DNA from 3 places in the Stutzerimonas decontaminans genome. Region 3 is predicted to be linked to each of the others. Evidence: predicted binding sites of a transcription regulator. Region 3 holds the regulator's gene; each other region holds the start of a gene.

Region 1 (4,330 bases), 760 kb from region 3:
CCTCCTCGGACAGACCGGAGTTGGCCTTGATCACGATGGACTGCTGCTTGCCGGTAGCCTTGTCTTTGGCGGACACGTGCAGGATGCCGTTGGCGTCGATATCGAAGGTAACCTCGATCTGCGGCATGCCGCGCGGCGCTGGCGGAATCTCGGCCAGATCGAAGCGGCCCAGCGACTTGTTCTGCGTAGCCTGCTTGCGCTCGCCCTGCAGCACGTGAATGGTCACGGCGCTCTGGTTGTCGTCGGCAGTGGAGAACACCTGCGACTTCTTGGTCGGGATGGTGGTGTTCTTCTCGATCAGCGGAGTCATCACGCCGCCCAGGGTTTCGATACCCAGGGTCAGCGGCGATACGTCGAGCAGCAGCACGTCCTTCACGTCACCGGCCAGGACCGCGCCTTGAATGGCAGCGCCCATGGCGACGGCTTCGTCCGGGTTGACGTCCTTGCGTGCTTCCTTGCCAAAGAACTCGGCGACCTTCTGCTGCACCAGCGGCATACGGGTCTGACCACCGACCAGGATCACGTCGTCGATCTTGGAAACGTCGACACCGGCATCCTTCAACGCGATCCGGCAAGGCTCGATGGTGCGCTGCACCAGATCCTCGACCAGCGCTTCCAGCTTGGCACGGGAGATCTTCACGTTCAGGTGCTTCGGACCGGTCGAGTCTGCAGTGATGTACGGCAGATTGACGTCGGTCTGCTGGCTGGAGGACAGCTCGATCTTGGCCTTCTCGGCCGCTTCCTTCAGGCGCTGCATTGCCAGCGGGTCACCCTTGAGGTTCATGCCGCTTTCTTTCTTGAACTCGTCGACGAGGTAGTCGATCAAGCGGATGTCGAAGTCCTCACCGCCGAGGAAAGTGTCGCCGTTGGTGGCCAGCACTTCGAACTGGTGCTCGCCATCGACTTCGGCGATCTCGATCACCGAAACGTCGAAGGTACCGCCACCCAGGTCATAAACGATCACGGTGTGGTCGCCCTTGGCCTTGTCCATGCCGTAAGCCAGCGCAGCCGCGGTCGGCTCGTTGATGATGCGCTTGACGTCCAGACCGGCGATGCGACCGGCATCCTTGGTGGCCTGACGCTGGCTGTCGTTGAAGTAGGCCGGAACGGTGATCACCGCCTCGGTCACCGGCTCACCGAGGTAGTCCTCGGCGGTCTTCTTCATCTTTTTCAGGATTTCCGCGGAGATCTGCGGCGGTGCCATTTTCTGGCCATTCACCTCGACCCAGGCGTCGCTGTTGTCGGCCTTGACGATCTTGTAAGGGACCATCTGGATGTCTTTCTGCACGACGTCCTCGTCAAAACGACGACCGATCAGACGCTTCACCGCATACAGGGTATTGTGCGGATTGGTCACTGCCTGACGCTTGGCCGACTGGCCAACCAGAATTTCGCCGTCGTTCGCATACGCGATGATCGACGGAGTGGTACGGCCGCCTTCGGCGTTCTCAATAACCTTGGCCTTGCCGTTTTCCAGAATCGAGACGCAGGAGTTGGTGGTTCCCAGGTCGATACCAATAATCTTGCCCATTTAATTCGCTCTCCAAATTTCGATTGGTCCGCGCCTGTTTTACCGGCTGCGGGTAACACAAAAACGCTTGGCTACCAGATGGGGGTCGGCAACCGGATTTCAAGCCTTCTCATCAATCGAAGGCGGCGCATCGGCGGGCGCCTTGCTGACGACGACCATCGCCGGACGAAGCAGGCGACCGTTGAGCAGGTAACCTTTCTGGAACACCTTGAGCACACTGCCCGGCTCGACATGGGTGCTCTCTTCCATGGCCATGGCCTGGTGATGCTCAGGGTTGAACGGCTCGCCATGCGGATCGAGCTGCTCGAGCTGGTGACGCGCCAGCGTGTCCTGCAACAGCTTGAGGGTGAGCTCGACGCCTTCGCGCATCGGCTTGACCGCCTCGTCATCAGCACTGGACAGCTCAAGACCACGCTCAAGACTGTCGGCAACCGCCAACAGGTCACCGGCGAACTTCTCCAGCGCAAACTTGTGAGCTTTCTCGACATCCTGCTCGGCGCGCCGGCGAATGTTCTGCAACTCGGCCGCCACGCGCAGGGACTGGTCCTGCGCCGCTGCCAGCTGCTCTTCCAGCGATTGCACGCGTGCAGCCAGGTCCTCGGCTACGTCCGCTTCCGAATGCTCGGGCGTTTCCGGGTTCTGGTTATCCAGGTTCTGCTCGTCGGCCATGAGTCCTCCTCTCTATACGATCAGCGGGCAGCAAACCCGCGCTTGTGCCGCTATATGGGGGCGCGAAAGCCGGCTTCAAGGGCATAACACAAAGTGCATCGAGCGAAATGACGAGCGACCGCACATTCATCCACCCGCGCTTGTAGCCGCAGGGAAAACCACTGTATAAATAGCCAGCCACGCAAACATCGGGAGCCTTGCCATGCTGGTTCATCTGTCGGTACACAACTACGCCATCGTCGAGCATCTCGACCTCGAGCTGAAACGCGGCATGAGCGTCATCAGCGGTGAAACCGGCGCAGGCAAGTCGATCATGCTCGACGCGCTCGGCCTGACGCTGGGCGACCGGGCCGATAGCAGCGTGGTGCGCATCGGCGCCGACAAGGCGGACATTCTTGCCAGCTTCGACCTGGATGACATTCCCGACGCCCGCGACTGGCTTGCCGAGCGCGACATGGACCACGACGGCCCCTGCATCCTGCGCCGCGTCATCACCGCCGAAGGTCGTTCCCGCGGCTATATCAATGGCACGCCCTGCCCACAGGGCGACCTCAAGGCGCTTGGTGAGCTGCTGATCGATATCCACAGCCAGCACGAGCACCAATCCCTGCTGAAGACCGATACCCATCGGCGCCTGCTCGACGAGTACAGCGGCAGCCAGGAACTAGCGCGCCAGGTGCAACTGGCTGCGCAACGCTGGCGGCAGACCCGCCAGACGCTGGAGCGACTGAGTAACAGCGGCGATGAACAACGCGCCCGCCATCAGCTGCTCAGCTACCAGCTCGAAGAACTGGAAAATCTTGCGCTTGGCGAAAGCGAGCTGGAGCAACTGGAGCAGGAACACAAGCACCTCGCCAACGCCGAACAGCTGCTCGGCGCTTGCCGCCAGGTCATGGAGCTGTGCAGCGAGAGCGATGCCGGCAACGTGCTGTCGGCACTCACCAGCAGCCTGCAACGCCTCACCGCATTCCAGAACCAGCCGCAAGCCCTGAGCGAAGCGGTTAACCTGCTGGCCAGCGCGCAGATTCAGGTCGAAGAGGCCATCGGCGAACTCAACCGCTTCGTCGATCATTTCGACGCCGACCCCGAGCGCCAGCAGACGCTGGAAGAGCGCCTAGACACCATCTACACCTTGGCCCGCAAGCACCGCGTCCAACCCACCGAACTGCCAGCCCTGCATCAGCAACTGCTGGAAGAGCTCGAAGGACTCAACGCCGATGACGAAGCCGTTGAGCGTCTTGGCGAGGAGCTGGCGGCCTATGCCCGGCACTATGAAGAGAAAGCCGGCGAACTTAGCCGCATACGCCAGGCAGCAGCCGATCAGCTGGCGAGCGCGGTGGAAGTGGAAATCCAGCGACTGGGCATGCCAGGCGGCAAGTTCAGCGTGCAACTCAAGCCCGCTGCCGAAGGTGAGCTGATGCCGTATGGCCTCGAGCAAGTGGAGTTTCTGGTCAGCGCCAACCCCGGCCAGCCTCTGCGACCGTTGGCCAAGGTCGCATCCGGCGGCGAATTGTCACGCATCAGCCTGGCGATTCAGGTCATCACGGCGCAGACGTCTCGCGTACCGACGCTGGTATTCGACGAAGTCGACGTTGGCATCGGCGGCCCCACCGCGGAGGTTGTCGGGCAGCTGCTGCGACGCCTCGGTGAGCGCGGCCAGGTGCTGACTGTCACCCACCTGCCCCAAGTTGCCGCGCAGGGGCACCATCACCTGTTCGTGCACAAGGCCCGCGGCAGCGATGAAACCCGTACCGCGGTAGCCGAACTGGATCAGGCCGGCCGCGTCGAGGAGATCGCGCGAATGCTCGGCGGTGTCGACCTGACCGAGCAATCGCTGGCACATGCCCGGCAGATGGTCACATCGGCCCAGGCCTGAACCCAATGGGCAGGCACAAAAAAGGCGGCCTTGGCCGCCTTTTTCACGCACTGAAGATCAGTCTTTCTTGCGCACGTAGAGCACCAGATTGTGATCCACCAGCTCGTAGCCGTGGCGCTTGACGATCTCTTTCTGCAGCTTCTCGATCTCGGGATCGAAGAACTCAATGACATCGCCACTATCGACGCAGACCATATGGTCATGGTGGCCACCGTCGGCCAGTTCGAAGACGGCATGACCACCATCGAAGTTGT
Region 2 (4,330 bases), 380 kb from region 3:
GCCGACGATCAAGGGAACGCCCGTCTCTCTGGCGGCCTGCCACGCACGCACGATCCCCGCCAGCGAGCACTCATCCGTGATGGCCAGCGCCTTGTAGCCATGCTGCCGAGCACGTTCGAACAACTCCAGTGCGCTGGAAGCACCGCGCTGAAAACTGAAGTTGGACAGGCAATGCAGCTCCGCGTAATCGGGCAGGTTCATGCAAACCACCCTTGCAGCATCAGAGGGCCTGCCTCCCCGAACGCTCGATAGGCCCAACCCAGCTGCCCAGTGCGAGTTTCGATCAGGAAGTAGTCACGTCGAATATCGTCCGCATCCCACCAGCCGGACTCGATGCGCTCTGGACCGCCCAGAATGCGGACCTCATTTTCCTTCAGCTGCTTCGCCTGTGGCAGCAACCATCCGGGGCGCTTATCCGCAGACCCATGACTGCCCGAGCCATCCTCGGTAGCCAATCGCCAGGCATGTTCCGGACGATGATCGTCCCGCGCATGCACTGCCAGAACCGCCCCCTCACCAAGGCGAGCTCGCAATCGCTCCCGCAGTTGCAGCCAGACCAGGCTACGTTGCGGGCGATCATCGAACAGCTCACGGCGCTCAGGCACGAACACGGGCAGGTCTTCGGCCACCAGCCGTAGCGCCTGCGTTGCCGTCGACAGTTGCAAACGCTCCAGACGTCCACGCGCCAGTTCGAAAAGCCGCTCGCTCTCGCGCTCCGGGCTCAGCAACCCCACGTCGAGCCGAGTGTCCGCAGCTGAACGATGCTCCATGTGCAACGCGAAGCGCTCCACACCACAATCACGGCCGTGCAGGAAAGCCGCCAAATCCGCGCACAACCGTCGCAACGGAAACAGCAATGCCTGATGCGACTCGACATCGAAATTAAACTCCAGGCGCTGCTCGAAACGCTCAGGCGGCAGGAAATAATCCAGTGCTATAGGTTGTTGCCCCAGCAGGCGATCAAGTTGCAGCAGTACTTCTGCAGGGAAACGCTTCGCCAGCCCCGAGCGAGGCAGAGCAAGCAACTGGCGCAACGTGCGTATCCCCATGCGCTGGCAGCTTCGGGCCGAATCGCGCGGTAAACCGAGTCGCTCCAGCGAAAGCGGCATGAGCGTCTCGAGCAGGCCCTGCTCATCGACCACCAGTCCATCGTGAACATTTGCCAGCACACGTGCCGCAACGGGGTTTGGTGCCACCACGATGCGGTGGCGGAAGCCCAGATCGGTGAGTTCCTGACGCAATCTGGCCTCGAATCGCGGCCAGGGACCGAAGAGTGCGAGGCTGGATTCCACCTCCAGCAGCAGGGTGCGCGGATAGAACAGGCTGACATGCGAACTGAAGCGATAGGCCCAGGCAGCCAGCAAGCGCTCCGAGCGCTCTATTTCTAGAGTGTCGTATTCAACCCGGATGAAGTCTCGCACCAGGGCCTGTGCCGCCGTCAGCGTCATGCCTGGACGTAGCCCAAGCTGGCGTGCCGGTGCGTTGACTGCCTGCAAAAACCGTCGTTGCGCCCCCCCGGTGATCATGGCCAGCGGCGCATCGCCAACTTCTTGCGCACGCAGCACGCCGTCGAGTGCCAGTTGCGGCAGAATAATGCAGGCCCAGCGCATTGCCGTCAGGCTCCCTCAGCCAGGGCAAACGAGGTCTGCGGCACCACACCGCCTCGACATTTGAGTAGCCGCACCGATCCGGGCGGCGTATCCAGCACTAGGCGCAATGCCGCTGGTGACGGATTGACTGCCTCGCCGGCATCACGAAGAGCAAAACCCAAACTATCACCGCTTTCGGCCGCCACCTGCAGGCGGCGCATGCCGCGGTCATCCGCACGCTGCGGCCAGCACAGCACGGCTGCACAACATCCGGAACGCAGGCATTGCTCCGCGGCCCACAACACTTCCTTGCCGGTCGCCTGGATGATCACCAGGTATTGCAAGACGACACCGGCTGCCAGCCATGCTGCCGGATAGGGAATGAAGGGTGGCGCCACCAGCACGACGCGCTGGCCAGCAGCGGTAAGACGGGCGATCGTTGGCCATAGCAAACGCAGCTCTCCTATCCCGGCAGCGGGCATCAGGATCTCGGTCAGCGCAGATTGCGGCCAGCCGCCCGTAGGCAGGCGCCTATCCAATGGAGCATGGCCTGTCGGTTGCGCCCCGGCAGCGGGCGCGACTGGCTGGCCCCGCCATACGCGACGCTGGTCGAGCAGGACTTCAAGCGCTGCGACCGTTCCCATCAGGCGAACCTCGCTATCAGCGTTCGGCCAGGAAATGCCTTATTAAGGAAAGAAATGAATGCACTGCTCACGGAGCTCACCTCTGAATACTGTCTATTTATACAGTATTCATACAGGCGATTCCATGTCGCTCATCGACGGTTCGAAATAGCCGCTACCCCTGCATCAGCCGCTTCATCCAGCCGAGCAACACCGTAGGCGGCAAGTCTGGACGGAGTGGCAGCGCGTAGCGGGTCGCGCCGAATAATCCGTGGCAGGCAGGCGCTGGCCTGCAGGCACAACGGCAATATTCGCTGCAGGACCGCTTTCAGAACCGCCTGGTGCGGTTCCTCGATTCCGTAGCGGCCTTCGTAGCCATCGTTGTCATCGGACAGCACCAGCCGAAGGGCTGCCGGCTGGTGCATCAGGCTAGCATGATGGGTATCCGCGTCGCAGCGGGGGGGCTCCGGCTCCAGGGAGGCTATGCGTAGCACTACGCCCCGCCCGCAAGCCGTAGGGTGGATGCACCCATCGCTTAAAAATAGCAATTCTCATCAAACTCAAGCGAACGCAGCGATTGGCGAGAAGGAGAAGTCGGCCCTGACAGAGAAAACCGGTATCAGGCGCGGAAAAAAAGCACCGTCATCACAACACCGGTAACAATCACAACCGCGCGTACAAAGCTCGAAGGCAGCCGTCGGCCGACACGAGCCATGACATAGCCGCCGACGGTCGCCGCCAACATCATGATCAGCGCCTCACGCCAAAGGATCGCACCGCCGAATGCGTATACAGACACTGCGATCGCGGTTAGTACGGAGGAAACCAGATTCTTGAGCCCCTGCATCGAGTTGATGTCTCGATGGCCAAGCAAACTGAATGCAGCGAGTAGCACGATGCCCAGACCGCCATTGAAATAGCCCCCATAGATGCTGACAACGGCCAGGGTGAAACCCTGCACCATTGCATTCGCCTCATCCTCGCCCGAATCGCGTTTGAACCTGCGCAGCAACCAAGGCCCGAAGGCGAACAGCAACGTCGCGACAAGCAGTAGCCAGGGAACGATTGCACGGAACACATCATCGGGCGTGGTCAGCAGCAGCGCCGCCCCTGCGGCACCGCCGCCCAGGCTTATGGCTACGAGCGCACCCATAGATAGCGTTGCGGGCGGACGCAGGTCCTCTCGATAGCCCCAGGTGCTTGCAAAATAGCCAGGCAGAAGTGCGAGAGTCCCTGAAGCATTCGCCGCCACGGCAGGCACGCCGGCATAAACCAGTGCCGGAAACGTGAAAAAACTGCCGCCACCGGCAATGGCGTTCAATCCGCCACCAAGAAAAGCGGCAACCAGCAAGATTGCCCACGTCGCGATCGAATGATCCATGAAGGTTCTACTCCCTTGTGTCCGTGTTTCGAGAATCAATTTCCAGCGTGCTGGCCAGCGTTTCTAGCGCCGGCGTCAATAGCTCGCTGGCCGCTATGGCAGCCTGCTCGGGGCAACCCCGAGCTATGGCGTCATAGACGGCCGCATGTGCTGCATAGGTAGGCTCCGGGAGCTGTTGTTCACCTTCCGTCTTGGCAATGGTGTTTTGCAGGCCCTCCCAGAAGAACTGATACATCTCAAGCAGCGTGACGTTATGGCTGGCGCGAACGATGCTCAGATGAAAATCGGCATCTCGTTCGACGAACGCCTCGAGTGAGGCCTGATCGCTCCAAGCCCCCCGCGCTCCGAGAGCATCACGTATCGCTCGCAGGTCCTCATCCGTGCGCCGCGACGCTGCCAGGCGCGCGGCTTCGACCTCCAGCGCACGTCGAACTTCGAGCTGATCATGCAGCGCGGCGTGATCGAGGCGCTGGAGCAATCCAGACGGGTCTCGGCTGGAGAGCACGAACGTCCCGGCCCCCTGGCGAACCTCCAACACCCCGGTATGGACCAGCGCCCGCACCGCCTCTCGGACTGTATTTCTACCGACACCAAGGGAGTTGCTGAGCTGGCTTTCAGTAGGTATTCGCATACCCGGCGACCATTCGCCGGCATTGATCTGCGATCGCATCTGCTCGATTACCCGCTCTACAAGCGAAGATCGAACGGTGTGCTGCAAGGACATTACCCATCACCCT
Region 3 (4,330 bases):
CGCCATGGCTCACGAGCTCTACACGCGCACCAACCAGAAGATCTTCTTCGCCGGCCTGTCATTGGAAAGCTGGCGCAAGGCCGAAGAGTCGGCCTCGATGAATTCTCAGGGCTTGATTCAGGCCGAGCGCGAGGCTTGCCTGTTCCACCTTTACGGCGCCGTGCTTGGCCTGTGCCATGAGATCGCCGGTTACTATCGGTCGCCTGGTGCGGGTGCGCCGGTAGTCGAGGCATTTCTGACGCGCAGCGTGCTTGAGGCTGCGCCGAGCCCGGAACTCGCCGAATTGCTGGAATTGTCGGAGCAGCCAAGCACCTGGCTCGGACAGTTGCTTACTGCCTACAAGCAGCTCTTCCTGCCGCCACGCGCTCCTGCCAAGGCCAAGACCGATCCGCGGCAGCCGCTGATCGAGGCAGTCAGTGTCGAGGATGAAGTGCCGCCACTGTCGCGCGTCGAGCTGGAGGCCTGGCGACAGAGCCTCAAAGGCCTGGCGTTACGTTTTCGCGAGTCGCTTACCGAGTGGTGAAAGCGGAGGGCGCGGCATCAGCCACGGCTCCTGATGCTCAGGACCATGGCGATGCCGCCGAGAATCGCCGCGCCTGAGATGATCAGCGTTGCTGTCAGCGCCTCACCCAACAGTACGGCGCCGGCAATGGCGGTCAACAGCGGAACGCTGAGCTGCACGCTCGCCGCCTGTATTGCCGCGAGACCGGGCAGCGCCGCGTACCAGATGGCATAGCCGATTCCCGAGGCCAGCGCCCCGGAAAGCAACGCATAGACGACCCCGGGTGCATCCCATTGCTGCTGGCCAAGCATCACCAGACAAAGCACTGCGGCGAATGGCACGGCTTTGATGAAATTGCCTGCAGTTGCTGCCAGAGGATTGCTCGTGCCCCGTCCGCGCAGCGAATAGACGCCCCAGGCGACCCCGGACAGCAGCATGAGCAGCGCGCCATCCAGTGCTGGCGTGCTGCTTCCCGGCAGTAGCAGGATCAACAAACCACTCAACGCCAGTAGCAGGCCGGCAATCTGCCCGACGCTGAAGCGTTCGCCGCGGAACAATCCCCAGGCAAGCATGCTCAACTGCACTGCGCCGAATAGCAGCAGGGCGCCGGCTCCGGCATCCAGGTTGATATAGGCGTAGGAAAAACTGGCCGCGTAGACGAACAGTGCCAGGGCACTGAACCAATCTCCGCCCGGCGATTGTCTGGCGCCGCCGAAACGCAACAGCAACCAGAGCGTGAGCGCTCCAGCCACGATCCGCAGTCCCGTAAAGCTGGCCGGGTCGATAGCGGTGTCCCGCAAGGCGATGCGGCACAGTATCGAATTACCGGCGAAAGCCAGCATGGCCAGGGCGGTAAGCAGCAAGGTACGGGTGGTCATACGCAGTCCTTATCGCGCACGGGGCGGCGTGCACGTTTTTTTAGCGCATGCTACGTGTCGGACCCCATGAGTGCATCGTTTTTACTGTCAGGCGGCGAGATCGCACTGTGTTGCGATCTGAACGGGGAGAGAGCGCTCGAGGCCAGCAAAGGCTGCCCTGGGGCTGGACGGCTGTTACAATGGACGCCTTTCACGCGGAGCTGGTCCATGCCTACATCATCTTTTCTGGAAATCGTCGAGCTACCTGACGGGCGCATTGTGCTCCGTCGTGCCGAGGACGAAGAGGTGCTGGTCACGCTGGATTTCTCCGACGACGCCAAGCTGTTTCTGCAGGGTCAGCACGTCGAGATTGCCAAGGCGATGTTCAACGTCGGCGTTCAGATGGCCGGGCGCATGTCGGAAGGGGATTTCGAGCATGACCATGATGAGCCGCGAGTTCTGCACTGAGTGAGCTACTGACGAGTGCTGTAGCCTCAGGATCCCATCCGGATTTGGCAGCACGTCCCTGTGCTGTGTAGCTCAACATCCCAGACGAATGTTCAGACTCTGAGCTTCGCCAAGGCTGGCAGCAGCGCGCAGTTTGCTACGTGTTGCGCCCTCGAGCTGGCCGAACCAGCTGACCACGGTATGGCTACAACCTGAGGCCAGCGCTTTGCAGGCGAGCTCCAGCGCACCTTCGGCGTCGCGGGGTTGCAGCAGGATGATGCGCTCGCGATTCAGGCCGCATTTGCGCAGCCAGTTCTGCGAGAGGAAAGCAGGCGGGGCGATCAGCGTTAGCCATCGACTGTCTGCCGCATCGCCGAGCTCACGCAGGATAGGGGCGAGCAGCAAGTGACAGTGTTCGCTGCTGCCGCTCAGGCTCAACTCGCTCAGATATTCCTTGTCCTGCTCGGGTTTGTTATGTGGTTTCAGACTGCCGAACGGTGCCAGGCTGTGCGCTATAACGCCGTCGAACAACGAAAGTTGGGGCCGGGAAGTACTGGTCTGATACTGCATAAACCTTCTCCTTAGCGGCGGATGACGCCGACACTCAAGCCTTCTATCACCAGATCTTGCTGTTCGAGGTCCACCTCGATGGGCGCGAACTCGGGGTTTTCAGCCAGCAGCCAGACCTTCTTGCCGTCACGCTTGAAGCGTTTCACCGTGACTTCGTCACCGACACGAGCAACCACGATCTGGCCGTTGCGTGCTTCGCGGGTGGTGTGCACCGCCAGCAGGTCGCCATCGAAGATGCCGACATCCTTCATGCTCATGCCATGGACGCGCAGCAGATAATCAGCACGCGGATGGAAAAAAGCAGGACTGATCTGGCAGGATTCTTCGACATGTTGCTGCGCCAGAATCGGCGCGCCGGCAGCGACGCGGCCGATGATCGGCAGGCCGTTCTCGGAAGCGGCGGGTTCGAAGTCCGGAATACGTATCCCGCGGGATGCGCCGGGCGTCATCTCGATAGCGCCTTTACGGGCAAGCGCCTTGAGATGTTCCTCGGCCGCGTTGGGCGACTTGAAGCCGAGCTCTTGAGCGATCTCTGCGCGTGTGGGCGGATACCCGTTGTCTTCCAGGCACCGCTTGATGAAGGCGAGGATTTCCGTCTGGCGAGGCGTCAGCTTGATCATGTCGGTCTCTGTTCTTTTATACAGTGACTGGGATTATATACAGTGATCCGACCTTGGCAACGAATGATTGACGGCGGGTGGTGATGGTATGCGGCTCGCCGCATGCGCTGTCTGCGACAATGACGCTAGTGCCACAAGGCGTTTCGTGGTTGACTTGCCGGTCGGTGAAACGTAAGTTTCAAACAGTTGTTTGTCTTTCGGAGGGGGCATGGCGCAGTCGGAAACAGTTGAGCGCATTCTTGATGCAGCGGAACAGCTGTTCGCGGAAAAGGGCTTCGCCGAAACCTCGCTTCGTCTGATCACCAGCAAGGCTGGCGTCAATCTGGCGGCGGTGAACTATCACTTCGGTTCGAAGAAGGCGCTGATCCAGGCGGTTTTTTCGCGTTTTCTCGGGCCCTTCTGCGCTAGCCTGGAGCGTGAGCTGGACCGCCGCGAGGCACTGACCGACAAGAAGGATACGCTCGAAGAGCTGCTGGAGATCCTTGTTGAGCAGGCTTTGGCCGTCAAGCCACGCAGTGGCGATGATCTGTCCATCTTCATGCGCCTGCTGGGCCTTTCTTTCAGTCAGAGCCAGGGCCACCTGCGCCGTTATCTGGAAGACATGTACGGCAAGGTGTTTCGTCGGTACATGCTCAAGGTCCACGACGCGGCGCCAGCTATCCCGCCCATCGAGCTGTTCTGGCGCGTGCACTTCATGCTTGGTGCGGCGGCGTTCAGCATGTCGGGTATCAAAGCGCTACGCGCGATTTCCGAAAACGACTTTGGCGTACGGACCTCGATCGAGCAGGTCATGCGCATGATGGTGCCGTTCCTAGCGGCCGGCATGCGCGCCGACAGCGGCATCGACGACAATACGCTCGCTGCGGCGCAACCAATCGCGCGGCGCAACGCGGTGGCCATTCCGGCTAAGGCTTGAGCTACAAGCCTGCCGGGCGATCGGCTAAGCTAGCCGCCCATGGCACTTCTCGATTTCCTGCATATCTCCATCGCCGATCAGCAGCTCTACGGTTTTGCCGAAGGGCAGCTGCGTCTGCGCTTTCCCGTGTCCACCGCTCGTAATGGAGTCGGTGAGCAGAACGGTTCCGGCTGCACGCCGCGTGGTCTGCACCAGGTGCGTGCGCGTATCGGTGACGGCTTGCCTCAGGGCGCCGTATTGCGAGGGCGGCGTTGGACTGGGGAGATCTGGTCCCCTGATCTACACGAGAGTTTCCCCGGTCGTGACTGGATACTGACCCGGATTCTCTGGCTCAGCGGGTCCGAGCCGGGAGTCAATCGCCGGGGGCAGGTCGATACCTTCCGTCGTTACATCTACATTCACGGGACTCCGGATTGCG

Evidence for each region. The regulator LexA, encoded in region 3, represses DNA repair genes until DNA is damaged. The targets are predictions, from matches to a motif close to CTGTNTNNNNANACAG.
Region 1: a site for LexA is predicted at 2,362-2,377, ahead of recN (DNA repair protein RecN). Genes of this name have one in related genera too.
Region 2: a site for LexA is predicted at 2,323-2,338, ahead of imuA (translesion DNA synthesis-associated protein ImuA). Genes of this name have one in related genera too.

Annotation. Positions count from the first base shown of each region.
Region 1 covers NZ_CP007509.1:3,630,051-3,634,380, forward strand. The annotation lists gene dnaK (molecular chaperone DnaK) at 1-1,531, opposite strand, end outside; gene grpE (nucleotide exchange factor GrpE) at 1,631-2,200, opposite strand; gene recN (DNA repair protein RecN) at 2,403-4,076, shown strand; gene fur (ferric iron uptake transcriptional regulator) at 4,134-4,330, opposite strand, start outside.
Region 2 covers NZ_CP007509.1:2,484,852-2,489,181, forward strand. The annotation lists gene UIB01_RS11415 (error-prone DNA polymerase) at 1-201, opposite strand, end outside; gene UIB01_RS11420 (Y-family DNA polymerase) at 198-1,610, opposite strand; gene imuA (translesion DNA synthesis-associated protein ImuA) at 1,616-2,233, opposite strand; gene UIB01_RS11435 (sulfite exporter TauE/SafE family protein) at 2,832-3,593, opposite strand; gene UIB01_RS11440 (FadR/GntR family transcriptional regulator) at 3,601-4,317, opposite strand.
Region 3 covers NZ_CP007509.1:2,868,515-2,872,844, reverse strand. The annotation lists gene UIB01_RS13135 (DUF6586 family protein) at 5-523, shown strand; gene UIB01_RS13130 (DMT family transporter) at 541-1,380, opposite strand; gene UIB01_RS13125 (hypothetical protein) at 1,588-1,827, shown strand; gene sulA (SOS-induced cell division inhibitor SulA) at 1,900-2,376, opposite strand; gene lexA (transcriptional repressor LexA) at 2,388-2,996, opposite strand; gene UIB01_RS13110 (TetR/AcrR family transcriptional regulator) at 3,205-3,912, shown strand; gene UIB01_RS13105 (L,D-transpeptidase) at 3,952-4,330, shown strand, end outside.